Regions from separate parts of the Sinorhizobium terangae genome, predicted to be linked through region 1. Evidence: predicted binding sites of a transcription regulator. Region 1 holds the regulator's gene; each other region holds the start of a gene.
What was found. Region 1 encodes LexA, which represses DNA repair genes until DNA is damaged. Its sites were predicted from a motif close to TGTTCNNNNTGTGTTCNG; they were not measured.
Positions count from the first base shown of each region.

Region 2: a site for LexA is predicted at 5,108-5,125, ahead of QA637_RS11065 (ribonuclease T2). Genes of this name have one in related genera too.
Region 3: a site for LexA is predicted at 8,541-8,558, ahead of QA637_RS10770 (ATP-dependent helicase). Genes of this name have one in related genera too.

Region 1 is NZ_CP121659.1:1,356,121-1,365,799, reverse strand. Features, by position in the region: gene QA637_RS06550 (thiolase family protein) at 1-1,148, opposite strand, end outside; gene QA637_RS06545 (mandelate racemase/muconate lactonizing enzyme family protein) at 1,154-2,275, opposite strand; gene QA637_RS06540 (NAD(P)-dependent oxidoreductase) at 2,318-3,181, opposite strand; gene QA637_RS06535 (LysR family transcriptional regulator) at 3,533-4,489, shown strand; gene lexA (transcriptional repressor LexA) at 4,655-5,374, shown strand; tRNA gene QA637_RS06525 (tRNA-Cys) at 6,252-6,325, opposite strand; gene QA637_RS06520 (hypothetical protein) at 6,517-6,810, opposite strand; tRNA gene QA637_RS06515 (tRNA-Asn) at 6,951-7,025, shown strand; gene QA637_RS06510 (SMR family transporter) at 7,204-7,560, shown strand; gene QA637_RS06505 (SMR family transporter) at 7,557-7,883, shown strand; gene QA637_RS06500 (SDR family NAD(P)-dependent oxidoreductase) at 7,871-8,716, opposite strand; gene QA637_RS06495 (cysteine synthase A) at 9,040-9,679, shown strand, end outside.
Region 2 is NZ_CP121659.1:2,304,782-2,314,460, reverse strand. Features, by position in the region: gene QA637_RS11090 (DUF4432 family protein) at 1-492, shown strand, start outside; gene QA637_RS11085 (protein tyrosine phosphatase family protein) at 613-951, shown strand; gene QA637_RS11080 (thiamine pyrophosphate-binding protein) at 1,268-2,914, opposite strand; gene QA637_RS11075 (DMT family transporter) at 2,961-3,914, opposite strand; gene QA637_RS11070 (alpha/beta fold hydrolase) at 3,911-4,864, opposite strand; gene QA637_RS11065 (ribonuclease T2) at 5,144-5,917, shown strand; gene ettA (energy-dependent translational throttle protein EttA) at 6,036-7,685, shown strand; gene QA637_RS11055 (ArsR/SmtB family transcription factor) at 7,881-8,903, shown strand; gene metF (methylenetetrahydrofolate reductase [NAD(P)H]) at 8,906-9,679, shown strand, end outside.
Region 3 is NZ_CP121659.1:2,240,034-2,249,712, reverse strand. Features, by position in the region: gene QA637_RS10810 (methyl-accepting chemotaxis protein) at 1-696, shown strand, start outside; gene QA637_RS10805 (chemotaxis protein CheW) at 699-1,163, shown strand; gene QA637_RS10800 (hypothetical protein) at 1,408-1,743, shown strand; gene QA637_RS10795 (hypothetical protein) at 2,103-2,411, shown strand; gene QA637_RS10790 (CreA family protein) at 2,475-2,969, opposite strand; gene QA637_RS10785 (GGDEF domain-containing protein) at 3,084-4,328, opposite strand; gene QA637_RS10780 (phosphoribosyltransferase) at 4,509-5,168, shown strand; gene QA637_RS10775 (GNAT family N-acetyltransferase) at 5,345-5,806, shown strand; gene QA637_RS10770 (ATP-dependent helicase) at 5,844-8,498, opposite strand; gene QA637_RS10765 (carboxymuconolactone decarboxylase family protein) at 8,612-9,022, opposite strand; gene QA637_RS10760 (efflux RND transporter periplasmic adaptor subunit) at 9,409-9,679, shown strand, end outside.

The DNA.
Region 1 (9,679 bases):
ACGAGTTCGCCGCCATGGCCGGTGGTGAGAACGATGTCGCAATCCTCGATCTGACGTTCGCCCGCTTCACCGCGAAGCTGCCGGACAGATTCGGCCAATCCGGTGAGGTCTCCGAGGTGGTAGCAGGAGAGCAGCCCACCGCCGGTATTGACGGGAATTGAGCCGCCGGGCGCCATGTTGCCGTCAGCGACGAAGGCACCGCCCTCGCCCTTCTTGCACCAGCCGTAGTCCTCAAGCTGGAACAGAACTTCGGCCGTGAAGCAGTCATAGAGCTGGGCGCAATCGACATCGTCGAGCGTGATATCGGCCTGGCTGAAAGCCTGCTTCTTGGCAGGCTCGACGGCCATGTGGGTGAAGTTCTTCTTCTCCCACCACAAATCGGCGGAGACTTCGCCAAACCCCTGGCCGAGCACGTAGACCGGCGGCCTGGCGCAGTCCTTGGCGCGGTCCGCCGTCGTGAGGATGAAGGCGATCCCCCCATCCGATACCTGGCTCATGTCGAGCAGGTGATAGGGCTCGGCGACCAGCGGCGAACTCTGGTGATCTTCGATGGTGATCGGCCGGCCGTACATCTTGGCTTCCGGATTCATGCAGGCCCATTGGCGCTCCGCGACGGAAATGGCGCCGAGCTGCTCGCTGGTCGTGCCATAGACGGCCATGTGGCGAGCCGCCATCCAGCTATGGTGGCTGACAGCGCGAGAGTCACCGAGCGGCTTGCCCCAGTAGCCGCGCTTTTCGGCATGCGCCATGCCGCGAAACCCCTTTTTGCGGGTCTCCTGCGATTGCGACCAGTCCGTCACCGCGCCCATCAGCACGACATAATCCGCAATGCCTCTATCGAGATAGGACATGGCGGCGGCCATGCCGAGACCGGCCAGTGCCCCGCCGCGCCCACAGGTGAAGTAGAAATTGTTCTTGATGCCGAGAACACGCGTGAAGGCGTCCGAGTAATTGGCGCGGTCGCCGCCACCGCCCGTACGCCTCAGATCTATCGCGCCGCCGATATCGGCCCTTGTCAGGCCAGCATCGGCGATCGCAAGCCTCGCCGCCTCTGCCGCGATCATTCGTTCCGATCGGTCGGGTTGCGGCCCGGCAATGACGCCGAGACCAACGATCGCGTATTTTCCAGAAGATGCATGCTTTCCCACCTCGGTCATCCTTTCGTCATCGTGATAGCTTCGTAATTCTCGGCCGCCCGATCGCTTGTGCCGGCATCGACCTTTTCCACTCCGGTTCCGGGGCCGGACGGTAGCCGGAGCACCCCGTCTTCAACCGACAAGCCACCAAAGGGATCACCGAGCAGCCGCTCGAACTCGCCGAGCTCGCAAGCGTATTGCGCTCCCGGAAGTGCACAGGCGAGGTGAATGGCGAAGGAAGAGAGCAGACGGCTGCCGACCGCGGCGCCCATGCGGTAGCGGATTCCCGCCTGTTCGCAGATTGCAGCCGCCGCAAGCGTATTGCGGATACCGCCGAGCTTCGGGATTTTCAGGCTGATCGCATCGACGCGCCGATGCTTTGCCAGGTCATAGACTTCTGCGAGGGAGCCCGCCGCTTCGTCAGCCTCGACGGCGATCGGGACCAACTTCGTCACAAGTGACAGGCCTTCGAGATCCTCGACTGGCACTGGCTGCTCGACGAGTTCGATGCCATGATCCGCCATCTTCAGGATCGCAGTTACCGCATCCTTCGGCGAATAGGACTGGTTGGCATCGATCGTCAAATGCACGTCCGGACCAACCTCGGCACGGATGGCCGCGACCCGCGCGACATCCTCATCGACATCGCCGTGCACCTTGATCTTCAGGTAACGATATCCCTGGTCGACCAGGAGTCTTGCCTGAACTGCCATCTTGTCCGGCGACTTGATGGCGAGAATGCGCAGGATCGGCACCTCACTGCGCCGTTTGCCGCCGATGAGCGTCGCGAGCGGGACATTCAGAATCCTTGCCAGAAGATCGTGGAGCGCACAGTCGACGGCGGCCTTCGCCTGCGGAGCCCCACGCAGCCTGCGGTCGAGCAGCTGCATGATGGCGCCGATCTCGTCAACACGACTACCGAGCACCAAGGCACGGAAGTGACCGAGCTCCGCGACGAGCGTGGACTTGATCGAGCCCATATGGGCCGTGGCCGAGGCATAGCCGAACCCCTCGGCCTCTGCCGTCGCGACGCGCAGGATGACACCTTCCGTGTTTGGCTTGGCGCCAAGCGCGAACTTCCATTCCGGATCGTCCTTCTTCAGGACCACCGGCTCGACATCGAATGCGACAATTTCCATGATTCAGCTCCCGTTGCGCAAAACGTCGGCAGAGCAGAATTCTCAGGCGCTTCCGGCCTCGCTGTTGATCGCGATGACGCGGCGGCCGAGATAGTGGGCCTCGGGGCCGTAGAGCAGGTCGCGCACGTCGGCAGGGGTCAACAGTTTGATGAGCTGGTCGGTCTGGCCGCTCAGCGGCAGCACCAGCCCGCCCGCCTGCGCAAGGTCGAGAACGACGTCCATGTCCTTCTCGTGCCAGGTGAAACGGGTACCGTCCCAGCGTTCCAGCGTGTTGTTGTAGCCCGGGCTCTTCAGCAGAATTTCGCGCATGCGCTGCGCATCGACGCCGTAGCGCTTGGCAAGGAGCAGCGCTTCGTAGTTGCCGACGCAATGGATCCAGTGCAGCAGATTGTTGCAGGCCTTGGCGAGCTGTCCGGAGCCGATCTCGCCGACGTGCAGAACGTCGCGGCTGTAGCTCATCAACACCGGACGCGCCTTCTCGACATCGGCCTCACGTCCACCGCAGAGTGAAAGCAGCGTGCCCTCGCGCGCTCCCTCCAGGCCATAGACGACCGGCGCGTCGATGAAATTCACACCATAGCTGTCACAGTAATCGCTGAGTTCGCGCATCGTGCCCGGATTGTTGGTCGCGGCAATCGCAATGACCGAGCCCTTCTTGGCGATGGGCGCCAACTCCCTGGTCACCGCGCGCGACTGATCATCGGTCGCGACGACGGCGATGAAAACGTCGGCCATCGTCGCGAGATCGGCGAGGTCTTTTGCAGCCGTGATGCCCGCGGCGGATGCCTTGGCGAGGCATTCCGCATCAAGGTCGTAGGCAGCTACGGCGAAGCCCGCCTTCAGCACATGCGACGCCATGGCCAATCCCATTGCGCCGACGCCCACGAATCCAACTCTTGCCGACATGCAATCCTCCCCTCCTGCCTTGGAAAAATGCCAGCCGAAACCGTTGGGACACGCATGAGCGCTCCCTGAAGGCCAACAATGATCATGCGATGATTGAAATCCGGACTATCCGGAAATGCTCCTCCTCGACCGTCGCTTCGATTGTGCGACACCGTCTCCTCACGGCTTCGTACAACCCCGTCCTCAAGGACTTCCCGCTTCGGCCTTCCCTGGGCAAATCGATCGTAACCGCCGGGAATGATCGAAGTCTGCGTTTCGGAAGTTCTAAAATCAAGAAGAATGATTTGATATCGTTCAAACCAGAAGTTAGAACTGACTATCGTCAAATCCAGTTTCTCGGGGAGGTGAAATATGGATCTGCGTTCGGTCAATCGGTTCCTTGCAGTCGCTGAACTGGGCAGCCTGAACAAGGCCGCGCAGCGCCTCAATCTTTCCCAGCCGGCACTTTCGAAAAGTATCCAAATGCTTGAATATGCTTTCGGAGTGCCGCTGCTCGACCGCGGCCCGCGCGGCATCACGCTCACTTCCTTTGGCGAGGCGGTCTTCGATCATGCCCGGCGCATTGCCGCGGAGATGCGCAAGATGGAAAGCGAAATCAAAGCGATCCGCACGCTTGGATCGGGCGAGATCAACGTCGGCGCTCCGCTTGGCCCTGACAGCCGCACGCTCGCTTTTGCGATCCTCAGGCTCGTGACTGACGAGCGGCGTCTGACCATCAACATTGCCAATGGCACTCGCAGTGACCTGATCCGCCCATTGCTGCTCGGCGATCTCGACTTCCTGATCGCGACCCTCTTCGAGCCGGAGGATCTTCCGCCCGATGTCGAGCAGAGCGAGCTCTATCTCGATTCCATGATCCTCGTCGTACGCGCCGGTCACCCTATGCTTGACGGTCACCAGATCGAACTCAAGGACCTGGCCCAGTACCCTTGGGTGGTATTGACCGGCAACCGCGACCTCGAAGGCGCGCTGCGCAAGATCGTAGGCATGGAGTTCAATAAATCGGTTCTGCGCAGCGGCTCTCCGATGTTCGTCAAGAACATTCTCCAGAAGAGCGAGTTCATCGGCCTTGTGCGCCAGGACGCCGTCCGAATAGAGCTCGAAACAGGTTCGTTGGTCGAGATCGATATATCCGGCCAGCTTGACATCCAGGAGCTCGTGCCGGCGCAAAAGGTGGGATTGATCTTCCGATCCGACGTTTCAATTCCGGTGGCGAGCCAGGCCTTGATCCAGGAGATCACAACCGCGACACGCGCAAGCTCCGGAGCCCTCACCAGCCTGACCGACCGGCCAGGGTCGCGGCTCTAACTTTTGCATCGTTAGCGGGATAGCAGTCTGCCGAGCGACCGACCGCTTTTCAGCGGGAATACGCGACGACTGGGAAAATTCACGGAATTTTAGGCACTTGCGGAACACATATGGAACATATAGTGTCTGTTCTTGATTTGTTTCGCGATTCTGGAGTGACGCGCCATGCTAACCCGCAAGCAACAGGAATTGCTTCTGTTCATTCACGAACGAATGAAGGAATCCGGGGTGCCGCCGTCCTTCGATGAGATGAAAGACGCGCTGGACCTCGCCTCCAAGTCGGGCATCCACCGGTTGATTACAGCGCTCGAGGAACGTGGGTTCATTCGCCGCCTTCCCAACCGGGCGCGCGCACTTGAAGTCATCAAGCTGCCTGAGGCCTATACAACGAGCCCGCAGCCTCGGCGTGGCTTCTCGCCAAGCGTGATCGAAGGCAGCCTGGGCAAGCCGCCTGCCGCGCCGGCCGCCGCGCCGAAATCGCCGCCACCGAGCGATACCGCATCCGTTTCGGTGCCGGTCATGGGACGAATCGCGGCCGGTGTTCCGATCTCCGCGATCCAGAACAACACGCACGACATTTCCATCCCGGCCGAGATGTTGGGCAGTGGCGAACACTACGCGCTCGAAATCAAGGGCGACTCGATGATCGAAGCGGGTATCTTCGACGGCGACACTGTGATCATTCGGAATGCAAACACGGCTAATCCCGGCGACATCGTCGTTGCACTGGTCGACGATGAAGAGGCAACGCTCAAACGGTTCCGCAGAAAGGGCGCGTCCATTGCGCTCGAAGCGGCCAACCCGGCCTATGAAACGCGGATATTCGGGCCGGACCGCGTCAAGATCCAGGGCAAGCTCGTTGGCCTCATTCGCCGCTATCACTAAGCGCGTCGCGTTAAATCGGACTTATGTGACGCGCCTTAGATCAGTGCTTTTGTGCATCTCGTTGCCCCAACCACGGCACACTTTTGAGCGACACGCATTCGTTTGACGATGTAAGCGGTATTCGAGCCTGGTTGCAGGAGGCGGTGGCGTTTAGAAGCTGCTGGTCGGATGTTCTTTTTGAGCGCGAGACCTGACCTACCGGCTTCTCAGGATTCCTACCGTTGTTTCCGTGGTCGCAGCCGAATGCGGGCACGCCACGGAAGGCCCCTCGCCCAGACACTCGCGAAGCGTCTGGATTGGACCAAGATCATCGATTTTCTTGAGATAAGATCCCTTTGAGGCCTCAGGCGTCGAAGAACCACTGGCCTGCAATACCTCCAGCACCGCGCCGTTGGCCTGCTGCATGTTTTAGTCCGAGTCGACAACGATTTAGAAAACATGCAGTAGAGCGAGGCAAACGTTCAGCAGGAAGAAAAAGCCGGCCCATGCCCTTCGGCAGAGACCGGCGAGTGTACAAACCGCGCTTCAAAGCAAAAACTCGTTGTAAATGATATCGAGGGAGTTTAGGGGCGACACCTGCCATGATCCATGGACCTTAGTCCTACGGGACGTTGCCAAAGGTCTTAGGATTGTTGTGCGGTCCGCTCTTCGGCATGTAGCTATGACCGCGCGCAGGCGACATCCATGCCGGCGATCGAGGCGTTGGGGTGACCAGAGCCCGCTCGGCTGTCCCTTCGAGCCGCTATGGGACCTTCGTTGGAAAGAGTGCCGGACTGACGAGGTCATGACATATGGCCTCGATCCTTGCCCTGGTGATGAGGCTTAGGCAATTCTCGCAATCTGCTTGAAGCGGATATGTTAAGCTATTGATTTTGTTTGGAGGCCTCGCCCGGAATTGAACCGGGGTACAAGGATTTGCAGTCCTCTGCGTCACCACTCCGCCACGAGGCCTCTCGCGCTCGATCGATCAAGCGATGGCCGGCGTTTAGAACGAATCTATGAGGAGCGCAAGGGGGAAGGACTCGAAAAAGGTAGAACGTACGAAGGCATTCACCGTTCTCCCCAGCAATCCCCAGCGGCATCCAATCGGCGGATTCGTCAGCCGCCCCGCTGCCTCCAGACATCGGTTCCGCGTGCCAAGTTCAGGACTTTCCGGACGAATTTTGCTGGCCGCGCCAGCGTGCCCACCAGACCGCCAGTTTGCGGCGACGCCGGCGGATCGCCGGTATGTCGTGAGAGAGCACAAGCAGCCCCAGAGGAATCATCCAGAAACCGAGCACCGGCAGGAAGCCCAACACGCCGCCCACGATAAGAAGCGAGCCAAGCAGAATTCTAAGCACCGGCGAGTTGGGCAAGCTTATACGCCATTTTCCGAGAACGATCTCACGTGTCTGCGGATCGATGCCGAAATGTCGTTCTTTCCTGGCGTTCGTCATTATTGCTCTTTCATGCTCCTCCCCCAGAATTGGGGCCTTCTCCACAGCCTCGCAACCGACGTTGTCATTTTTTTTGAAAAACCGCTTGGCAAATCGAAAAAGCATTTGTATTAGCAGCCTCACTTCTGCGGCGCAGATGATCCCTGGTAGCTCAGCGGTAGAGCACTCGACTGTTAATCGATAGGTCGCCGGTTCGAATCCGGCCCGGGGAGCCAGTTTCAAAGAGCCATTCGCGGCAAGTACGCGAATGGCTCTTTTCGTTTGTCAGTATAAAACGCGTCGCCTTCGATCGGACTCATGTGACGCGCTTTAGGTCATTTGCTTTTATGCATGTCGTTGTCCCAAAACCGCTGCACACTTTTGGGCGACATGCATTAGTCCCGAAGGTTCCTCATGCGTGTTGCATGGCTTTTCCTGGCTCTCGCGATCGCGACCGAGGTCGCTGGCCTCACCGCGATGAAGGCCGCGTCCGCCTCCGGCTCCTATGCCGGACATGCGATCATGTATGCATCGATTGCGCTCTCATACGTATTCCTCGCCAGGGCCGTGAAGACGATCTCTGTCGGCGTCGCCTATGCCATCTGGGAAGGGTCAGGTGTCGCCCTCATCACGCTGGTCTCGGTGTTCGTCTTTGGCCATGCACTGAGCGGCCGTGAAATGCTGGGCCTGTCGATGGCCATCGTCGGGATACTGCTCGTCAACGCGGGCGAGGCACCGGAAGAGGAAGCGGCGGGAGAAGCGGCCCGATGAGCGCCAACAGCTTCTATTTCGCTTTCGCGGTTATGGCCGGCGTCCTCGACGTCGCTGCGAATCTGGCTTCCACGAAGTCGAACGGCTTTGCACGGCGCGGCTGGGGCGTGCTTTCGATTCTCCTGGTACTTGCCGCCTTCGCGCTGCTTGCGGAGGCGGTCAAGGGCATGGAACTTGCCATCGCCTATGCGGTGCTCGGTGCCACCGGCATCTTCGGCACCGCGATCTGCGGGCGTCTCTTCTTCGGTCAGAAGCTGAAACCGGTCGGCTGGCTCGGCCTGTCGCTCGTCTTCGGTGCGGTTCTCGTGCTTCACACCGCCTGACGCGACCGCCCCTTCGTTCTGGATTGCGACTTTTTCGCCGTGGTGGCGGGCACGCGCCCGGGCACGAGCCAGTTGAGAAGCGCGAAATAGGCCCTGTACGGCAGGAAACGCGCCAGTTTAACCGCATAGGTAAAGCGTTTCGGGAACGTGATCTCGAAGCGCCCTGATTTCAGGCCGAGGCAAATGCGCTCCGCCGCCTCCTCTACGCTCACCAGGGCCGGTCGCGGGAACTTGCCTCTGGCGGAGGCGGCCGTGTCGACAAAACCCGGACAGATCAATTGCAGGCGGATGCCGATACGATCGAGGTCGAATTTCAAGCTCTCGGCCATATTGATGAGCCCTGCCTTGGTCGCCCCGTATGCAGCGCTCATCGGCAGGCCGCTGTATCCCGCCAGCGACGACATGATGGCGATCTGGCCATGGCCGTTCGCCTTCATGTGTTCGACAACGGGTACGAGGCAATTGACCACGCCATGAAGATTGACCGCAAAGCTCTTATCGAAGGCGTCCCGGTTAAGATCGTCGCCGCGCACCGGAATCACTACGCCCGCATTGAGCAGGGCCAAAGCCACCCGGCCGTGATCGTATTCGATCGCCGCCAGCAAACGCTCCATGTCGCTCGGATCCGTGACGTCCCCATCGAGAACGACAATCCTGCCGGGGCCTGACGCCTCATGCTGAAGCGCCACCAGCCTCTCGTGGTTACGTGCCGTGACGACGACCGAGTACCCCTCCTCAACCAGCCTCAGGGCGACGGCGCGCCCGATGCCCGAACTCGCCCCTGTTATCCACACCATTCCATGGTCGGGTCGGGCTGTGAATGCAGTCGCCATTTCGTCCTCGCGTGCATCGGGAAGGGCTTCCCCTTCCAAAACCCGTGGCTGTCTCCCCCCTGCCCGGGTTTAATGCCTCTCCGACGGCAACGCCTGTCCAGATTTTCCACTTTCGACCGCCCTTTTGACGACCGAGACGAATTTTGCCCGGGACAGGTTAGCTGCGAAACGCTATTTCTTGCCTAGTGCACAGGCTGAGCCGAAAACACGCCAATATTTCGGCGATCTTGCCTGTAAACCAAATGTTTATCGGATCGCCGTTCATCAGGGTTTATGCTGGGCTCAGACCCGGCGTCTGTTCCGTCCAGCGTGAGGTTTTCAAAATGACCGTTCTTCCGTCCGTGCTCGAAGCGATCGGCAACACACCGTTGATCCGACTCCAGGCCGTTTCCGAAGCCACCGGCTGCACCATTCTGGGCAAAGCGGAGTTTCTCAATCCGGGCCAATCGGTGAAGGACCGAGCGGCCCTCTGGATCATCCGCCAGGCGGAAAAATCCGGGCAGCTGAAGCCCGGCGGCGTCATCGTAGAAGGCACGGCCGGCAACACCGGAATCGGCCTCGCGGTCGTCGCCAGCGCGCTCGGCTATCGCACGGTCATCGTAATCCCTGAAACGCAGAGCCAGGAAAAGAAGGACGCGCTGCGCCTGCTGGGCGCCGAACTGGTCGAAGTTCCCGCAGTACCCTACAAAAATCCCAACAACTACGTGAAGATTTCGGGCCGACTGGCCGCCGAACTTGCCAAGACGGACCCGAACGGCGCGATCTGGGCAAATCAGTTCGACAATGTCGCCAACCGCGACGCGCATGTGGAAACAACCGCGCCGGAAATCTGGCGCGACACGGACGGCAAAGTCGACGGTTTCATTTGCGCGGTCGGCTCTGGAGGCACGCTCGCCGGCGTGGCACAAGGGTTGCGGGCCAAAAATGCAGCCGTCAAGATCGGTATTGCCGATCCGGAAGGGG
Region 2 (9,679 bases), 950 kb from region 1:
GCCGCCGTCGAACGTCGGTGGTCTGTGGCCGAAAACGGGCAAGGCGTGGTGCTTGAGGACCGCGTAACAAACGTCGGCGACTCGGCCTTCGCGCCGATGATGATGTATCACATGAATATCGGTGGCCGGCTGCTCGGCCGCGAAACGCGTATTGTCACCCCGTCACTCGAAAGCGGATTGATCGGCTGGCAGTTCGGCGAGGGCGAGAGCGCCCATTTCTGTATTCCGGCGCATCACGAGGACGGCTGGTCGGAGGTTTCGTTGACGCCGTTGCCGGGGCTTGGCGGGCGGCGGCTTGCCGTTCGGTTCCGCGTGGACACGTTGCCGTTTTTGCAGATGTGGCGCTGCCAGCGCGGCGGTGCCAATGTCATCAGCATCGAACCGGCGTCGCATCGCCTTGCAAAGCGGGTGGAACTGGCCACATCGGGCGAACTCGGCGTCATCGAGCCCGGCCAGTCGCGCAGTTATGCGCTCGCCTTCACGGTGACCTGATCGGCCGCAATAGCTAGTGCGGGCTGCAGGAGGAAACACCTTCCTCACTCCGCTCTTGCGATTGACGCCGCCTGACGCCGGGCCTAAATCAGGGCAACACCGTTCAGAGGAAGCATCATCATGGACATTCGCCAGATCAACGATGAATACTCGGTCTCCGGCCAGATCACGGTCGAGGACCTCGACGAGATCAAGGCGCTCGGGTTCAAGTCCATCGTCTGCCACCGCCCGGATTTTGAGACCCCCGATCAGCCGACCTTCGATGCGATCGCCGCGCGCGCCGCCGAGCTGGGTCTGGAGATCACGCACATTCCCGTCGGTCCGATGGGCGTGACCGCCGACGCGGTGACCCGCATGGTCGATGCGCTCGACGAGTTCCAGCGCCCGATGCTCGGCTATTGCCGTTCCGGCGCTCGCTCTACCGCAGTCTATCAGCAAACGCTGCATATCCGCAGCTGACAAGGTTTGCCGCCTGCCGAGCGAACCGCTGCGATACCCCTCTCTGCCCTGCCGGGCATCTCCCCCACAAGGGGGGAGATCGGCGCGATGCGGGCTCCCTGCCTCATTTGTCCGCCCGCGTTGGTTTCATTGCGGAAAATGCCGCACCTGCCTCTTCAACTGATCAATTCGTGCGCAGTGCGACGTTTGCGAACTGCGAAAGCGTTGAAGCATGCCAATCTCCCCCCTTGTGGGGGAGATGCCCGGCAGGGCAGAGGGGGGTAACGAAGAGTGCCTCAGATTCAGGTGTAAGGTGGCCGGGGCGCTCTGTCTCCCCTCAACCGTTGCGAATTTCGGTGAGCGTTCGCGTGGGCGTGATCGCTTCCGGGTCGAGCTTGATTTCGACGATGGCGGGCTTGCCGCTGGCGCGTGCTCGGAGGAATGCGTCTGCGAATTCTTCGGTTCGCACCACGGTTTCGCCGTGGCCGCCATAGGCGCGCGCGAGTGCTGCAAAATCCGGGTTGGTAAGGTCCGTCGCGCTGACGCGGCCGGGATACTCGCGCTCCTGGTGCATGCGGATCGTGCCGTAGATGCCATTGTTGATGACGAGCACGATGATCGGCAGCTGGTAGCGGATGGCGGTCGCGAACTCCTGCCCGTGCATGAGGAAGCAGCCGTCGCCGGCAAAGCAGACGACTTCGCGCTCCGGGTGGAGTTGCTTGGCCGCGACGGCTGCCGGCAGGCCGTAGCCCATCGAGCCTGATGCAGGGGCGGCCTGGGTTCCGTAACGGCGGAAGCGGTGGAAGCGGTGCAACCAGGTGGCGTAGTTGCCGGCGCCGTTGGTGAAGATCGTGTCCGGCGCGGTGTTCGCCTCGATCCAGTTCATGATCGGCCCCATCTGCACGTCGCCGGGCCCCTTCTCGGGCGGCGTCGACCATTTGAGGTAGGATTCGTGCATTGCGGCGGTACGAGCGGACCACGCGGGTTCGCCCGCAGGCCTGACGTTGCCGAGCGCCGCCACGAAATCGCGCGGGCACGCGGCGATCGCCAGATCCGGGCGGTAGACGCGGCCGAGCTCGGCGGGATCGGGATGGACATGGACCAGCGTCTGCCTGGGGTAGGGGACGTCGAGCAGCGTGTAGCCGGAAGAGGGCATCTCGGAAAAACGGCCGCCGACGAGCAGGACGAGATCGGCCTCCTTGATTTCCTTCGCAAGCGCGGGATTGATGCCGATGCCGACATCGCCGGCGTAAACCGGATTAAGGTGATCGAAGAGCATCTGGCGGCGGAAGGAGCAGCCGACGGGCAATCTCCAGCGCTCGGCAAAGCGCTGAAACTCAGCCACGCTTTCGGCAGACCAGCGCGTGCCGCCAAGAATGGCGATCGGTCGTTTGGCTGTGGCAAGCAGTTCCTCAAACCGGGCGATCTGGCTCCGGCCAGGATGGCTTTCGACCGGCTGGTAGGCGCGGGCCAGAGTGGCCTCGGTGCTATCGGTCAGCATGTCCTCCGGGAGCGTCAGCACCACCGGGCCCGGCCGGCCGGACGTCGCGACGGCGAAGGCGCGGGTCACGAATTCCGGGATGCGGGCTGGATCGTCTATTTCTCCCACCCATTTCGCGACCTCGGTAAAGGCGCGGCGATATTCGATCTCCTGGAAGGCCTCGCGCTCGCGCGCGTCGCGCTGCACCTGGCCGACGAAGAGGATCATCGGAATCGAATCCTGCCTGGCGACATGAAGGCCGGCGGAGGCGTTGGTGGCGCCGGGGCCGCGCGTCACCATGCAGACGCCCGGCTCGCCGGTGAGTCGTCCCCAGCAATCCGCCATCATCGCCGCGCCGCCTTCCTGCCGGCAGACGATGACGTCGATGTCGGTGTCGTGCAGCGCATCCAGAACCGCCAGATAGCTCTCCCCCGGCACGCACGAGATGCGCCTGACGCCATTTGCCACCAGGGCCTCGACAACCAGCTGACCACCCGTTTTCATCCAAATTCCTCCCAATGCTCTTTCATTCTTATCCGTTGCTGGCGCCTCAGATCGCCGGCGAGACGGGCGCGATGCTTGCGGTCTTCTCAACCCTGCGCTCGCGCCAGATAATATAGAGGCCCGAGCCGATAATGATCGCGATGCCGAGCCACTTCAGCGCGTCCGGCAGATCGCCGAAGACCAGCCAGCCGAAGATCGTCGCCGACACAATTTCGAGATATTGCAGCGGCGCGAGCACCGAGGCCAGGGCGGCGCGATAGGCATAGACACCGAGCACGCCCGAGATCGTCGCCGCGACGCCGACGCCAAGCAGGTAGAGCCACGCGTTGCCCTCGGGCCAGACGGGATCGAACACGCTCGAGCCGCTGCCTTCGCCCAGCGAGAGCAGGGCGAGGCAGAAGAGGCCGCCCCAGATACCCGCGTGGAACTGCATCGACCAGGGGTCCTCGTTCTGCGCGACCATGCGCGTGACGAGCAGGAAGACGGCGAGTCCGAAGGCGGAGACGATCGGCAGAAGCGCGATCAGGCCGACTTCCTTCATGCTCGGCTGGATGACGAGCAACGCACCGAAGAAGCCGACGGCGCAGGCGGTGTAGCGCCTCCAGCCGATCGTTTCCTTGAGGAAGATGCTACCGAGAATGGTGAGGATGATCGGCTCGACGAAGAAGATTGCGATCGCGTCGGCCACTTCCATCACCTTCAGCGTGGTGATGAAGGAGAGCATGGTCAGCACCAGAAGCCCGCCGCGAAGGGCATGCAGCGCGCTCTTCTTCCAGGTGAGGTCGAGGAGCGTGCGGCGGACGAGCACGACCGGCAGGATGAAGACGACCTGCAGCAGGAAACGGACGGCGGTGATCTCGGCCGAGGGTACCGTGGCGATAGCAAGCTTGGCGAAAATGTCGATCAGCGGCGAAATCAGAACGGCGATGACCATCAGCGTCAGGCCATAGGAAACGCGATTATGAGCGGTGGCGATTCTGGGCAGGGTGAGGTCGGTCATGGTCTTCCGTCTCGTCGGCGCTTCCGGTCGACCGCCTTCAGGCACCAGGCGACGAAGTCTTCGGTTGCCTGCTCCCGGCCGATCTCGTTGAGTGTTTCGTGGCGCATGCCGTCATGGATGGTAATGGTCACGTCGGTCATGCCGCGTGCCTTCATTCGTTCGCCGAGCCAGCGAATGGCGGCGCCGTTGAACGTCGAAGGATCCGCGCTGCCGCCGACGAGATGGACCGGCAGGTCGGCGGGCAACCGCGCCAGCCGGTCCGAGCGGGCGCCGGCGAAGGCGAATTTGAACACGTCGATCCAAAGCGACACCGTCGCATCGAAACCACAGAGCGGATCGGCCACGTATTTGGCGACTTCGTCTTCATCGCGCGACAGCCAGTCGAAATCGGTCTTTCGATCGGCAATCGCCTTGCTCCAGGCGCCGAATGTGAGCTTCGTCAGCAGCGGGCTCGGCACGTCCGAACCTTTGAGCATTCTCTCGATCGCCAGTATCGCCTGGCCGCCCCGGCCGGCGAGACCCGGACGGAAATTGGAGTTCCAGACGGCGAGAGCGTCGTAAAGCTTAGGATCGGTTTCTGCGGCGTTGAGCGCGATGAGGCCGCCCATCGAATGGCCGAAGAGGATAATCGGCAGGCCCGGATGATCGGCGGCGGCCACGTCCCGCATCGCCCGGACGTCCGCGATCACCTTGGCCGCCCCGTCGCGGTGGCCAAAGGTCGCAAGCGGGGCATCCGGTGCGCGGCTTTCGCCATGGCCGCGATGGTCGTGCGCATAGACATGGAACCCATGTTTGGCCATCGCCTCGGCGAAACGCGCATAGCGGCCGGAATGCTCGGCAAGCCCATGGCTGACAATGAGGATTCCGTGCGGCCCGGTCGAGGCCGCGAAGTGGCGCCAGCCGAGCGCAGCACCCGTCGGGCTTTGATGCGTCCTCACCTGCCCGAACATCCCATGCCCCCCCGGACCAATCGTCAGACTCTCGTGTGCGGGTTACCAACGGAGCGTCCGTTGCGCGAACCGGAAGCACTTTCCAGCAGAAAATGTGCCTCTCTGCGGAAAATGCACACCGGCCGATATCAAATCGATTTGCGCCGCAAAGGCAATCGTTGCTTGTTGCTTGTTGTGCATGACGTCACAACGAATCTGGAAATGAGAATTAGAGGTTGCAATTTTCGCGCATTCGTCGATATTTGTTCCCGTTTTGTTTTCATGTGGGGGTTATTCGAAATGCGGACGAGGGTGAAAGCGAATCTTGCGAGAGTTGCAACGCTCATGCTGGGGCTGGGACTGTCGTCCTTCGCCGCCGCCGAGGAAGTATCGACGCAGGAAGCCGCGGAAGTGGCAGGCTCCGGCAAGACGCAATATGTGCTGGCGGTCAGCTGGCAACCGGGATTTTGCGAGACGCGGCCGACCCGCAACGAATGCGCGGATCAGACGGCCGATCGTTTTGATGCGACACACTTCTCGCTTCACGGCCTCTGGCCGCTGAAGAAAAGCTACTGCGGCGTCGAGGCGGAGCTCAAGGCGCGCGATCGAAAAGGTGATTGGCTGGACCTGCCGAAGCTTGCCATGGCCGAGGAGACCGCTGCGCGCCTGCTCGTTGCCATGCCGGGGGTCAAGTCCGGCCTCGATCGCCACCAGTGGCTGCAGAGCGGCACGTGCCAGACGGCAAAGGCGGAAGATTATTTCAGGCTGCAACTGCGCCTTCTCGATGAATTGAACAGTTCCGCGGTGCAGGCCCTCTTTGCCGACAAACTCGGATCCGAGATTGACGAAAACGAGATCAAGCACGCCTTCGACCAGAGCTTCGGGGCAGGGGCCGGGGACCGGGTGCGCATGCGCTGCCAGACTGTCAACGGCCGCAGCGTCATAACCGGCCTCACCATCGGACTTGCCGGCGACCTTTCGGGCAAGGCCGGCCTCGGTAGCCTCATCCAGGCGGCCGGGACGACCGAGTTCAAATGCGCCAAAGGGATCGCCGCCGCCGCCGGGCATGGTTGATCCGCGACGGTTGCCTGCCGGAAGGGATTGGCGTGGGCAGGCCTTTGGCGGATTGCCCCGCTACCATAATTCGCCTACATAGCGGGCAAATTTCCCTTCCGATGCGGAGCATTCCCTTATGGCACGTCAGTTCATCTACCACATGGCCGGGCTCAACAAGGCCTATGGCAACAAGAAGGTCCTCGAGAACATCCATCTCTCGTTCTATCCGGACGCGAAGATCGGAATTCTCGGCCCCAACGGCGCCGGTAAGTCGACGGTGCTCAGGATCATGGCAGGCCTCGACCACGAATACACCGGCGAAGCCTGGGTCGCCGAGGGTGCGACTGTCGGTTATCTGCCGCAGGAGCCGCAACTCAATCCCGCAAAGACCGTGCTCGAGAACGTCATGGAGGGCGTCGCCGCCAAGAAGGCGATCCTCGATCGTTACAACGAGCTGATGATGAACTATTCCGACGAGACGGCGGAAGAGGGCGCCAAGCTACAGGACATCATCGACAGCCAGAACCTCTGGGACCTCGACAGCCAGGTGGAAATGGCGATGGATGCGCTGCGCTGCCCGCCGGGCGACGCCGACGTCAACAATCTCTCGGGCGGCGAGAAGCGCCGCGTTGCGCTCTGCAAGCTGCTGCTGTCACAGCCGGATCTTCTGCTGCTCGACGAACCGACCAACCACCTCGACGCCGAAACGATCGCCTGGCTCGAAAAGCACCTACGCGAATATCCCGGCGCGGTGTTGATGATCACCCACGACCGCTACTTCCTCGACAACGTCACCGGCTGGATACTCGAACTCGACCGCGGCCGTGGCATTCCCTACGAGGGTAACTATTCCGCCTATCTGCAGGCCAAGGCCAAGCGCATGGCGCAGGAAGGGCGCGAAGAGGCTGCCCGCCAGAAGGCCATCAACCGCGAGCAGGAGTGGATCGCCTCGAGCCCGAAAGCCCGACAGGCGAAGTCCAAGGCGCGTGTTCGCGCCTATGACGAACTGGTCAAGGCAGCCGCCGACCGGCGTCCCGGCGACGCGCAGATCATCATTCCCGTCGGCGAGCGCTTGGGCCAAGTGGTCATCGAGGCGGAGAATATTTCCAAGGGCTATGACGACCAGCTGCTGATCGAAGGCCTGAGCTTTAAGCTGCCGCCCGGCGGCATCGTTGGCGTCATCGGTCCGAACGGCGCCGGCAAGACGACACTCTTCCGCATGATCACCGGCCAGGAACAGCCGAACGACGGTTCGTTCCGGATCGGCGACAGCGTGCAGCTTGCCTATGTCGACCAGAGCCGCGACGCGCTCGACCCCAACAAGACCGTCTGGGAGGAGATCTCCGGCGGCAACGACATCATCAAGCTCGGCAAGCACGAGGTCAACTCGCGCGCCTATTGCTCGTCCTTTAACTTCAAGGGCGGCGACCAGCAGCAGAAGGTCGGGACGCTGTCGGGCGGCCAGCGCAACCGCGTGCACCTTGCGAAGATGCTGAAATCAGGCGGCAACGTGGTCCTGCTCGACGAACCGACGAACGACCTCGATACCGAAACGCTGGCGGCACTCGAGGACGCGCTCGAAAACTTCGCCGGTTGCGCGGTCATCATCAGCCACGACCGCATGTTCCTCGACCGCTTGGCGACCCATATCCTTGCCTTCGAGGGCGACAGCCATGTCGAGTGGTTCGAAGGCAACTTCGAGGATTACGAAAAGGACAAGATCCGTCGTCTCGGCCCCGATTCAGTCAATCCGAAGCGCGTGACTTACAAGCGCCTGACGCGCTAGTCGGCGTGGCTTTGGGCGAAGCCGCCCGAGCCATAAATGTCTCACGAGTTCCAGGGCTATCTTTGGACGGGCGGACCGCGGGGTCCGCCCGTCAGCCTATCTTTCCTGCGTCATTCGATTGTCTTTACGCGCAAATTCGCTTGCGCACGTCTCGCAAATTACATAAAGATATCTTTATGTGTTGATGAGGAGGCGGTGGTGACGCGAGAAACGCTTGGATTGGACGCGTTGGTCGACGTGCTGAAGGCGGCGGGTGAGCCGACGCGGATGCGACTTCTTGCGCTGCTTTCTGCGAGCGACCTCACCGTCACCGATCTTACCGAAATTCTCGGACAATCGCAGCCGCGCATCTCCCGGCATCTGAAGCTGCTTGCCGAAGTGGCGCTCATCGATCGCTATCAGGAAGGGGCCTGGGCCTATTTCCGCCTGCGACAGGAGGGGGGACGCGTCGCGTTGGTGCGTGAGTTGCTCGCGGCGGCCGCGGCCGAAGATGCCATCCTCGCCAGGGATGCGACGCGGCTCGCCGTCCTGAAGCGGCAGCGTGCCGAGAAGGCGCAGGCCTATTTCAGCCGCAATGCCGCCGAATGGGATGAACTGAGGCGACTGCATGTCAGCGAAGGCGACGTCGAGGCGACGCTGAAGGCGATGGTCGGCGAGGAGTCGGTCGAAAGCCTGCTCGATCTCGGCACCGGCACCGGCCGTATCCTGCAACTTTTCGAGGGCATCTACCGGCGCGGCATCGGCGTCGACGCCAGCCGCGACATGCTGGCGGTGGCGCGCTCCAACCTCGACAGGGCGGGGATCACGAAAGCCTCCATCCGCCATGGCGATATCTTCAACCTGCCGCTCGACGGGCAGGCCTTCGATCTCGTGACGATCCATCAGGTGCTGCATTTCCTGGAAGAGCCGGAAGCGGCGATTGCCGAGGCCGCACGCATGCTCGCCCCTGGAGGCCGGCTCGTCATCATCGATTTCGCACCGCACGGGCTCGAATATCTGCGCGACGAGCATGCCCATGCGCGCCTCGGCTTTTCCCATCAGGCAATGGCCGATTGGCTGCAGAAGGCTGGTCTCGCGCTCGAGAAGACAACCGACCTCGCGCCGGAAGGCGTGGACGAGGGCAAACTGACAGTGACGATCTGGCTGGCACGCGATCAGCGTGTCGCCGATCACATCGCCGATATGCCGCGTCAGCGCGTTCAGGCAGGGGGAGTTTAGGAATGACGACACGGACGCTTTATCCGGCCGAGCGTGGCAATCTCAGGCTTTCATTCGAGTATTTTCCTCCGAAGACCGACGAGATGGAGGTGCAGCTCTTCCAGACGGTGGCTGACCTCTCGGTTTTCGACCCTGCCTTCGTCACCGTGACCTACGGTGCCGGCGGCTCGACGAAGGCCCGCTCGCTGACGACCGTCAAGCGCATGATCGGCGAAATGGGCATCGGGAACACTGCGGCGCATCTGACCTGCGTCGGCGCCCCGAAGGCCGAAGTCGATGCGGTGATCGAGGAGTTCCTGGCCTTCGGCGTCCGGCATTTCGTGGCGCTCCGGGGCGACCCGCAGGGCGGCATCGGCAGCGCCTACCAGCCATTTCCCGGCGGTTATGAAAACGCCGCCGCGCTCGTCAAGGCCTTGCGCGCCCGTGGCGACTTCGAAATATCGGTTTCGGCCTATCCGGAAAAACACCCGGAGAGCCCGGACGTCGCCGCCGATATCGACATGCTGAAGCGCAAGGTTGACAACGGGGCGACGCGGGCGATCACGCAGTTCTTCTTCGACAACGACGATTTCGAGCTCTATCTGGAGCGCGTGCGAAGGGCTGGCGTCCAGGTGCCGATCGTGCCGGGGATCCTGCCGATCAACAATCTCGCTCAGGTGCAGAGATTCGCCGGACTGTGCGGTGCGCGTGTTCCCGAGGTGATCCATTCGCGGCTCGCCCATCTTGAAGACCAGCCCGCGGAGCGGTTCAAGGAAGCCACCCATATCGCCGCCGAG
Region 3 (9,679 bases), 880 kb from region 1:
CTGGCGCTCAATGCCGGTGTCGAGGCTGCGCGGGCAGGGGAAGCGGGCAAGGGCTTTGCCGTCGTTGCCCAGGAGGTTCGCGAACTCGCCCAGCGGGCGGCCGGCGCGGCGAAGGACATAAAGGCGCTTGTCACACGATCCGGCAACGAGGTCGGCACGGGCGTAAAGCTGGTGCAGGCGACCGGCGAGGCGCTCGGCCGCATCGGCGCCGACGTCGCGCGCATCAACGAACATATGAGCTCGATCGTGATGGCGGCGCGCGAGCAGTCGACCGGGCTCAACGAAATCAGCACCGCTGTCGGCCAGCTCGATCAGATGACGCAGCAGAACGCTGCGATGGTCGAGCAGACCAACGCTTCGAGCCACACGCTCGCGCAGGACGCCGAGAAGCTCAGTGAGCTCGTCGGCCAATTCCGCCACGGGCAGGTGAGTGAGGCAGCATTCCGGAAGGCAGCGCCCGCTCCGGCGCAGCCCTCCGTCAAGATCGGCGCCCCGGCCAAGAGTCCAGTCCGGGCCAGCGCCGCGGCCCCCGCAGGGCCGGTGCCCCTGCGCAAACCGTCCGCCGCGCAGGCATCCGCTCGTCCAGCTCCATCACCCGCCAAGGCCCTGATGGGCAAGCTGGCGGGCGCTTTCGGCAACAAGCCGGGCTCCGTACCTTCCGTTACGGCCTCCGGCGATAACTGGGAAGAATTCTGACCATGAGCAACGCTATCAAACAGTCCGGCGCCTATCTCGAAATCGTCTCCTTCCACCTCGGAGACCAGGAGTTCTGCATCGACATCATGGCGATCCGCGAAATTCGCGGCTGGGCGCCGGTTACCCCGATGCCGCATACGCCGCCTTACGTCCTTGGCCTCATCAACCTGCGCGGCGCCGTGATCCCGGTGATCGACATGGCCTGCCGCCTCGGCATGAAGATGACCGAGCCGTCCGAGCGCTCGGCAATCATCGTCACCGACATCAATGGCAAGCTTGTCGGGCTTCTGGTCGAGCAAGTCTCCGACATGATGACGATCCGCAGCGAAGACCTGCAGCCGCCACCGGAGATCATTCCGGAGGCGCAGCGGGCCTTCTGCCGCGGCATCGTGGCGCTCGAAAAGTCGATGGTCTGCTTCCTCAATCTCGATACAGTCATCGCCGACGAGCTGGCACAGGCGGCATAGCCTGAGCGCAGGCTCAGATCTTCCAGGCAAAAGGCCCGCTTCGGCGGGCCTTTTTATATGCCGGCGATGCAAGTTTGTCCCGGTTTCCACCGGCGCTTCAAAGTCAGACGGCGCTGAGGCAGTCGCACTCCAGGAACACGGGCGCGGCGAAGGAGTTATACCCTAACAGCATGGTAAACAGCCTATGCTGAAAAACCACAGCATCCCTCGGGAGGCGGGGTGCTACCGACACAGGAGCAATGCCATGAGAGTTTCCATGAGAACATCCTTGGCCGCATTCGTCCTCTCGTCTGCCCTTGCAGGCGTCGCGGGTTCGGCCCTTGCCGACAGCTACTATCAGGGCATCGATCCGCATAATCCTCCTGGGACTCAAAACAGAGGAACGGTGTTAGTACCGATGCAACGACGCCCATATTACGTCGATGAAATGCCGACAGGCAGCATCTACGTCGATCCCATGGCGACGGGCAGCGTCAGTGGAGCCCCGGGGCGCGTGCGTGAGCAGTATCGGAATGAGTACCAGGGTGGCGGTCAGGGCGACTACTACCAGGGTATCATGCCCCCGGCACCGGTTCCCTGAGTGACAGCATAGTCTGGATCTTACCGATATATTACCGGCACTAGACAGCGCGCGATCGGCGATTTTTCGTCCTCCGGCGTCATGAGTGCGTGGCCTCAATGAGGCGAGCACCACCGGTATATGCGCATTGGCGATTGCAGATCCCGATCGCCGGTGCGTGGGAGTGGTTCGTTCTCGATCGTCACCCAGTAGGGCCGCGAACGCGGCGTCAAGTTACAGCTGCGTAATGTTCCATCACGGTTGCATGAGTCATTCGTGACAAAACGTCACCGCTTGCAATGAACAACTGCTCTCCAAAGGTGTTATGCTTTCAGTATCCGTTGGAGGCCGGATGCAAAATGAACATAGGAGCTAATGTCATGAAAGTTTCGCTGAAAACATCAGTTGTTGCATTTGCCCTGTCCTCCGTACTCGGCGGCGCAGCGCCAGCCTTGGCGGACTCCTACTATCCGGGCATCGACCCGAACAATCCTCCGGGCACGCAGAACCAGGTACGGGCCACGGCTATGCCGCAGAACCGGCCGGCTGCGGTTGACGAGATGCCAACGGGCAGCATCGACCGCAACGGTCGGATCATCTATCCGAATAGCGGCGGATCCACCCTTCAGCCACGCTATCAGACCGGGGAAGGCGACTATTACCGCGGTATCGTTCCCCCAACACCGTGACATTCGGATAGTGTGAACAATTCTCAAGGCGGGATGGGACAACCGCCTTGAGCTCTGACAACACTATTGCGGGCGCCCTTTCTCCCAGGTAACCGTCTGGCCGAAGAGCGGCACGGTCGTAATCGACATCTTGGCCGATCCATCGGTCAGCTGTCGCGAATGCGCAAGGTAAATCAGCGTGTCATTGGCCTTGTCGTAAATGCGGGTCACCAGAAGATCTTTCCAGATCAGCGACAGGCCGGAGCGGAAAACCTCTTCCCCTTCCTTCGACAGATCGATGTCGCCGATGGTGATCGGCCCCGTCTGCCTGCAGGCAATCGAATTGTTGGAGGGGTCCTCGAACCAGTTGCCGTTCTTCAGGCGGTCGATCACACTGCGATCGAAATAGGTCACGTGGCAGGTGACGCCGTTGACCTTGGGGTCGCGGACGGCATCGATCTTGATGTCGTTGCCGAGCCAGTCGACGCCCACTTGGCCGACCGTTTCGGCGCGCACGGGGAGGGACGCTGCACAGGCGGCCAGACCGGCAAGGAGCAGGATGCGGATGGGGCGGAACATGAAATTCACTCCGATGGATCGCAGCGTTGAGATAGGTAGCGGGCGCGGCAATGCAAGGCGCCGGCCTGTAGCTGCTTTGTCGCGGCAGGCCGCGGTGCGTTCACAGCTTGAACCTCAAGACCGATACTGACGTGTCGCCTGCCGCGGAGTCGCCTTTTCCGGCTGCGGACGACTATCGGACTGGCGCAGCTGCGCCGCTGCCGCCGCGAGCGCCCGAGCACTGGCGTCGATCTGGCGCTGCCTTGCGATCGTGCAGCGATCGCGGCCGTCCGCCTTGGAATCATAGAGCGCCAGGTCGGCGCGGATCATCACGTCGGTAATCGTGTCGCCTGGCGCTGCGGCCGCGATGCCGATGCTGACGGTCAGCCGGATGCGTTGATGGACGCGGGTGACGGGCGTTTCACGCACGGTCCGGCAGATTGCCTCGGCAAGCGCTGTCGCCTGCTCCTCGGTGTGGTCCGGCAGGATCAGGCCGAATTCCTCGCCGCCGATACGGCCAAAGGCACCGCGTCCGTCAAGAAAGGCGGATACGGTCTCTGCGAAATGCTTGAGCGCAATGTCGCCGCAGGCGTGGCCGTAATGGTCATTGATTTGCTTGAAATAGTCGAGGTCGAGGAGCAGGAAGGCAAGCGGCCGGCGCCGGGCCGCGCAGTCCGCGAAAATCCGTTCTCCCGCCTCGATCAGCGCCCCGCGCGACAAGGCGCCGGTCAGTCCGTCGCGGGCGATCGTCGTCCTCAAACCAGCGATGATGCGGCTCTGGACGCTGAGGATAACAGCGAGGAACAGGAGCGGCAGAAAAGCCACCCGCATTGCGGCAAGCGCGAACTCGGAGGCGACAGAAGCAGGAGCCGCGGCTGACTGATGCAGGGGGGTCAGCGCATGGAAGAGCGCGGCGCAGCCGACTGCGACCGAAATGACGATGACCACGTGGCACGCAAGCCGTGCCTTCGGCCAGCGATCGACGACGGCGAGGCCGGCGACCAGAAGAAGGGCAGAGGCAAGACCGACCACAAGCAGCAAGGCGCCGACTCTGTCGTCACCGTTCAATGATACGACCAGGCCGACAATGCCGGCGGCGAGCACCAATGCCGGCAACAGGAAAGCGGGAGCGGGTAGCGCAAGGAGACCACGGAACCCCAGAAGGATGAAGAGGCACGCGGAGATCAGCGCGCCGTAGCCGACGACGACGGGAAGAATGGCCGAGACCATACCCGCAAGGATCATCAAGGCGATTGCGATCGCCGCAAGCGCGCAGCCGAGGCAAAAAGACTGCATGCCGGCCGCCGACTGCCGTAGCGACAAGAGGATCGGCAGCATCATCAAAAGCGCCAAAAGCGATATGGCAGGGAGAAAGCTCATTTCGAAACGGCCTGTCGTGCTAAAATAGAAAGGCGGCTTGCGTTCCAGCCAATATGCGAAGTCAATTGGTACCCGTGGCGCATTAACGAAAGCCGGAAAAATTGGATGCAATTTTAGCGATTGGTTGACCGCGTAACGGTTGTGCATGCCAATGCGCGGAGACCGGCGGGAGCGGATGCGATGCCGGGTGAAAGCCTACCTTTTGCGGACAGGGTCGATGCAGGCCGAAAGCTGGCGCGCGCGATCGAGCGCGAGGATTTCGCCGATCCCGTGGTGATGGCGCTGCCGCGCGGCGGCGTGCCCGTGGCATTCGAGGTCGCCGCCCATCTCGGCGCGCCGCTCGAACTCCTGATCGTCCGCAAGATCGGCGCGCCCGGGCATGCCGAATTCGGGCTCGGTGCACTCGTCGACGGCGAAGTGCCGCAGCTTGTATTGAACGACGAAGCGATGCGCCTCGTGCATCCGCCCGAGGCCTATATCGAGGCCGAGACCGAGCGCCAGCGGCTCGAACTGACACGGCGCCGGGCGCTTTATGTGGGCGACCGACCGCGCGTTTCACCGAAGGGGCGCAATGTCATCGTCGTCGATGACGGCATTGCTACCGGCGGCACGGCCAAAGCGGCGATCCAGGCACTGCGGAAGGCAGGTGCGGCAGCGCTGATGCTCGCCGTTCCGGTCGCGCCGCCGAGCGCTGTTAGCAGCTTGCGCCGGGAGGTGGACCGGATCGTTTGCCTATCGAGCCCCAGCCCGTTCCATGCGGTCAGCATCTACTACGACGATTTTGAGCAGACGACGGATGCAGAGGTGGTCGCGCTTATGAAGGAGGCGAGGGGGCGGTGAGCCATTGGCGATCGCGACGACATTCCGCTTTCATGAAGTATTGATTTATCGAGCGCCTGCCTCATGTCCTTGAACCATCGTCGAGCGATGAACTGGTGCGCGACAGCCGCATGGACCGGATTGATGTCAGGGTTTATCCTCTCGCGCTCTGCAAGGCCTTCCTGGTGGGTTCGAAAATGACCGAAGACCTCTCGATCCGACCCGTCGTGCGCAGTGACTACGATCGATGGCTGCCGCTCTGGGAAGGCTATAACGCCTTCTACGGCCGCGCGGGGGCAACCGCGCTCACGCCCGACATCACGCTCATGACCTGGTCACGCTTCTTCGATGCCTATGAACCGATGCATGCGCTGGTTGCCGAAAGCAAAGGCCGGCTGATCGGGCTCACGCATTACATCTTCCATCGCAGCACGATCTCGATCCAGCCAAATTGCTATCTCCAGGACCTCTTCATCAACGAAGCCGCGCGCGGCAAGGGCGTCGGCCAGGCGCTGATCAACGGCGTCTTCGAAGCGGCACGACGGGCAGGCTCGCCGCGTGTGTACTGGCTGACGCACGAAAGCAACATCAAGGCGATGCGGCTCTACGACAAGCTGGCGCAGAAGTCTGGCTTTGTGATGTACAAGATGATGATTTGAGCGCGGGGCGGTGGCGTCGACCCAGCGTTCGGCCTGATCACACCCGCTCCACAAACCCCTCGAGCACGCGCTTCTGTCCGGCCCGATCGAAATTGATCGTCAGCTTGTTGCCCTCGATCGCGGCGATGTTGCCATTGCCGAATTTCAAGTGGAAGACGCGGTCGCCGATGTTGAAGCGGGAGGGTTCCGAGGTCGTCGACTTGGCGACCAGTTCGCCCTCGATCATGCGGGTGCGCGGGCCGGACTCGCCGTAGCCGATGCGCTCGACGGCGTGGCCGGAGCGGGTGCCCCAATTGTCGCGGGTCGCCTCCGAGCGGTGCTGCTGGGCGCGCTTCCAGCCGGGGGTCTGGTAGGAGTTTTCGAAGGGATCGGCCTTGTCGAAACGCGACTGGCCATAGCCGCCGCGACCGTAGCCACCATAGGAGACATCCTGCTCGGCCACTTCCACATGGTCGATCGGCAGTTCGTCCAGGAAGCGCGAGGGCATCGTCGATTGCCATAGGCCGTGGATGCGGCGGTTCGAGACGAACCAGATATGGCAGCGGCGCTTGGCGCGGGTGATGCCGACATAGGCGAGGCGGCGTTCTTCCTCGAGACCGGCGCGGCCGCCCTCGTCGAGCGCGCGTTGGTGGGGGAAGAGGCCTTCCTCCCAGCCCGGCAGGAACACCGTGTCGAATTCCAGGCCCTTGGCCGAATGCAGCGTCATGATCGAGACGGCATCCATATCCTCGTTCTGCTCGGCGTCCATGACGAGCGCGACATGTTCCAGGAACCCGCGCATCGACTCGAAGGCCTCCATCGAGCGGATGAGTTCCTTCAGGTTTTCGAGCCGCCCCGGGGCTTCCGCCGATTTGTCGGCCTGCCACATGGCGGTGTAGCCGCTCTCATCGAGAATCTGCTCGGCAAGCTCCGTATGCGGCGTCGTTTCGAGCAGCGTCTGCCAGCGGCGGAAATCGGTGACGACGTCGAAGAGGGCTTTGCGCGCCTTCGGCTTCAACTCGTCGGTCTCGATGATCTCGGTCGCAGCGGCGAGCATGGGGATGTCGCGCGCGCGGGCATAGTCGTGCAGGGTGCGCACCGTGGTGTCGCCTAAGCCCCGCTTCGGCGTGTTGACGATGCGCTCGAAGGCGAGGTCGTCGGCCGGCTGGCAGACAAGGCGGAAATAGGCCATGGCGTCGCGGATTTCGAGCCGCTCGTAGAAGCGCGGGCCGCCGATGACGCGGTAGTTGAGCCCGAGTGTGACGAAGCGGTCTTCGAATTCGCGCATCTGGAACGAGGCGCGCACCAGGATCGCGATGTCGTTCAGATTGTGCTTCTGCCGCTGTAGCTGCTCGATCTCCTCGCCGATGGCGCGGGCTTCCTCTTCCGAATCCCAGGCGGCATGGACGTGCACCTTCTCATCGTCCGGATTGGTGCGTTCGGTGAAGAGAGTCTTGCCGAGGCGGCCTTCGTTGTGGGCGATCAAGTGCGCGGCGGCGCCGAGAATATGTTCGGTCGAGCGGTAGTTGCGCTCCAGCTTGATGACCTTGGCGCCGGGGAAATCCTTTTCGAAGCGCAGAATGTTGTCCACCTCCGCGCCGCGCCAGCCGTAGATCGACTGATCGTCGTCGCCGACGCAGCAGATGTTGACGGTGGGTTTCCTGTCGCCGGCTCCCTGCGATTTCCCCTCCCCAACCCCTCCCCACAAGGGGGAGGGGCTATCCTGCCGCGCCGCCGCGTTCCGGTCATCGAGGTTCGACGCTTGCTCCTCGCTCGACTGCGATGGGGAGCGGGAGTCAGCGGCACGCACCTGCCCCTCCCCCTTGTGGGGAGGGGTTGGGGAGGGGTTTCGTTGCGACCAGCTTTTTCCCTGCGGCCGCTGCGCCAAGAGCCGCAGCCACATATATTGCGCGGTGTTGGTGTCCTGGTACTCGTCGACCAGGATGTAGCGGAACTTGTCGTGATATTCCCGGAGCACATCCGGATTGGCGCGGAACATGCGGATCGGGTGCAGGAGCAGATCGCCGAAATCGCAGGCGTTGAGCGTCAAGAGCCGGTTCTGGTAGGCGGCGTAGAGTTCGCGGCCCTTGCCGTTGGCGAAGGCGCGGGCGTCGCCCTCCGGAATTTGCGAAGGATCGAGGCCCTTGTTCTTCCAGGTGTCGATCATGCCGGCGAATTGCTTGGCCGGCCAGCGCTTGTCATCGAGCCCTTCGGCCTGGATGAGCTGCTTGATCAGCCGCACGACATCGTCGGTGTCGAGGATGGTGAAATCCGACCTCAAGCCGACGAGCTCCGCATGGCGGCGGAGCAGCTTGACGCCGATCGAATGGAAGGTGCCGAGCCAGGGCATGCCTTCGACCGCATGGCCGACAAGCACGCCGATGCGCTCCTTCATCTCGCGCGCGGCCTTGTTGGTGAAGGTGACCGCGAGGATCTGCGAGGGGAAAGCGCGGCCGGTCGAAAGGATATGGGCGATGCGGGTCGTCAGAACGCGGGTCTTGCCGGTGCCGGCACCGGCGAGGACGAGCACAGGTCCTTCGAGCGTCTCGACAGCTTCCGTCTGCTCGGGATTGAGGCCGGAGAGATAATCCGGGCGCTTGGCGTTGTCGCGGGCGGCCATGGCGCGCGCAGCGATACCGTTGGCGGCGGGCGCGGGTTTGCGCGGTGCCGGCTCCTCGTCGAAGAAGGGAATGTCGTCAAAACCTTTGCTCATGCGGCCCAATGTAGTGATTCGGGACCGAAAGGCCAGAAATGATGTTCTTCTTTTATTCCGGATTCTTCAAGCGCGAAGACAAGCCTGTGGAAAGATAGGCTATTTCGAAGCCATCAATTTTCGCCTGTCGCATCGAAAGCCGGATCGACAGGGACCTGCAGCGCGGTCGCCAATTGATTGGTCTTGGCGGCGAGCGAGATGACGCGCAGAAGGTCGGCATGCTGCGCCTCTGTCATGCCCTTGGCCTTGGCCGATGCCGTGTGGGAGTGGATGCAATAGCCGCAGCCGTTGCTGACGGAAACGGCGATATAGAGCATTTCCTTGACTAGTGGGTCGAGGGCGGAGGGCGTCGCCATGACCGCCTTCACCTCCGCCCAAGTCCGCTCCAGGAGGTCCGCGTCGAAGGCGAGCCAGAGCCACATATTGTTGATGAAGTCCGATTTCCGGGTGGCACGGATGTCATCGAAAACCGCCTTGACACGCGGGTCGGCTTCGGGATCGGGCGGCGGGACGACAGTACTCATGCTTTCTCCTTGCCAACCGCAGCAGCGTAGAAAAAGCCGCGCCGCGACAGCATACGCTGCCTTACGGCTTCCATGACGCAGGCGTCGCACATCGTCCTTCTCCACAACATGAGTTGAACATCGAAACCGATCGGAAATGGTCCCCGAGGCAAGCAGAATAGCCCAGCCGTCGAGGCTGTAAACACTGGTTGTCCAGCAAAACACTGCGCAATCGACGCACGGCGATCGGCGCCATCATGCCGCCAACAAATTCGCTTTTATTACAATTGCGTAATGATGGCATTCCGAGATTGCTCGAAGGCACGCAAATAATGATACTCGGGGCAAATCGGAACGCTCCGCCGGCACGGGCCGCGCTGGAGCGTGCTTTTCATTTGGAGATGTGAATGCGGGTTTGGAAGCAACTGGCGGTCAGCGCCGTTGTGCTCGTGGTGGGGGCAGTCGCCTGGGTACGTTTTGCGCCCGGCGCGGGGGAAACGCTGGCGGCGATCGGCGTTTCGCATCCGTTGATCGACGCACTGTCGAAGTCTGACGGTGGCGAAGGCGAAGGCGGGCGGCGCAACGGCGGACGCGGGCAGGGCGGCTTCGGCGACGCGACATTGGTTGTCGTCAGGCCGTCGGCGAGCGCGATCGTCAACGACAGGCTCAACGCCATCG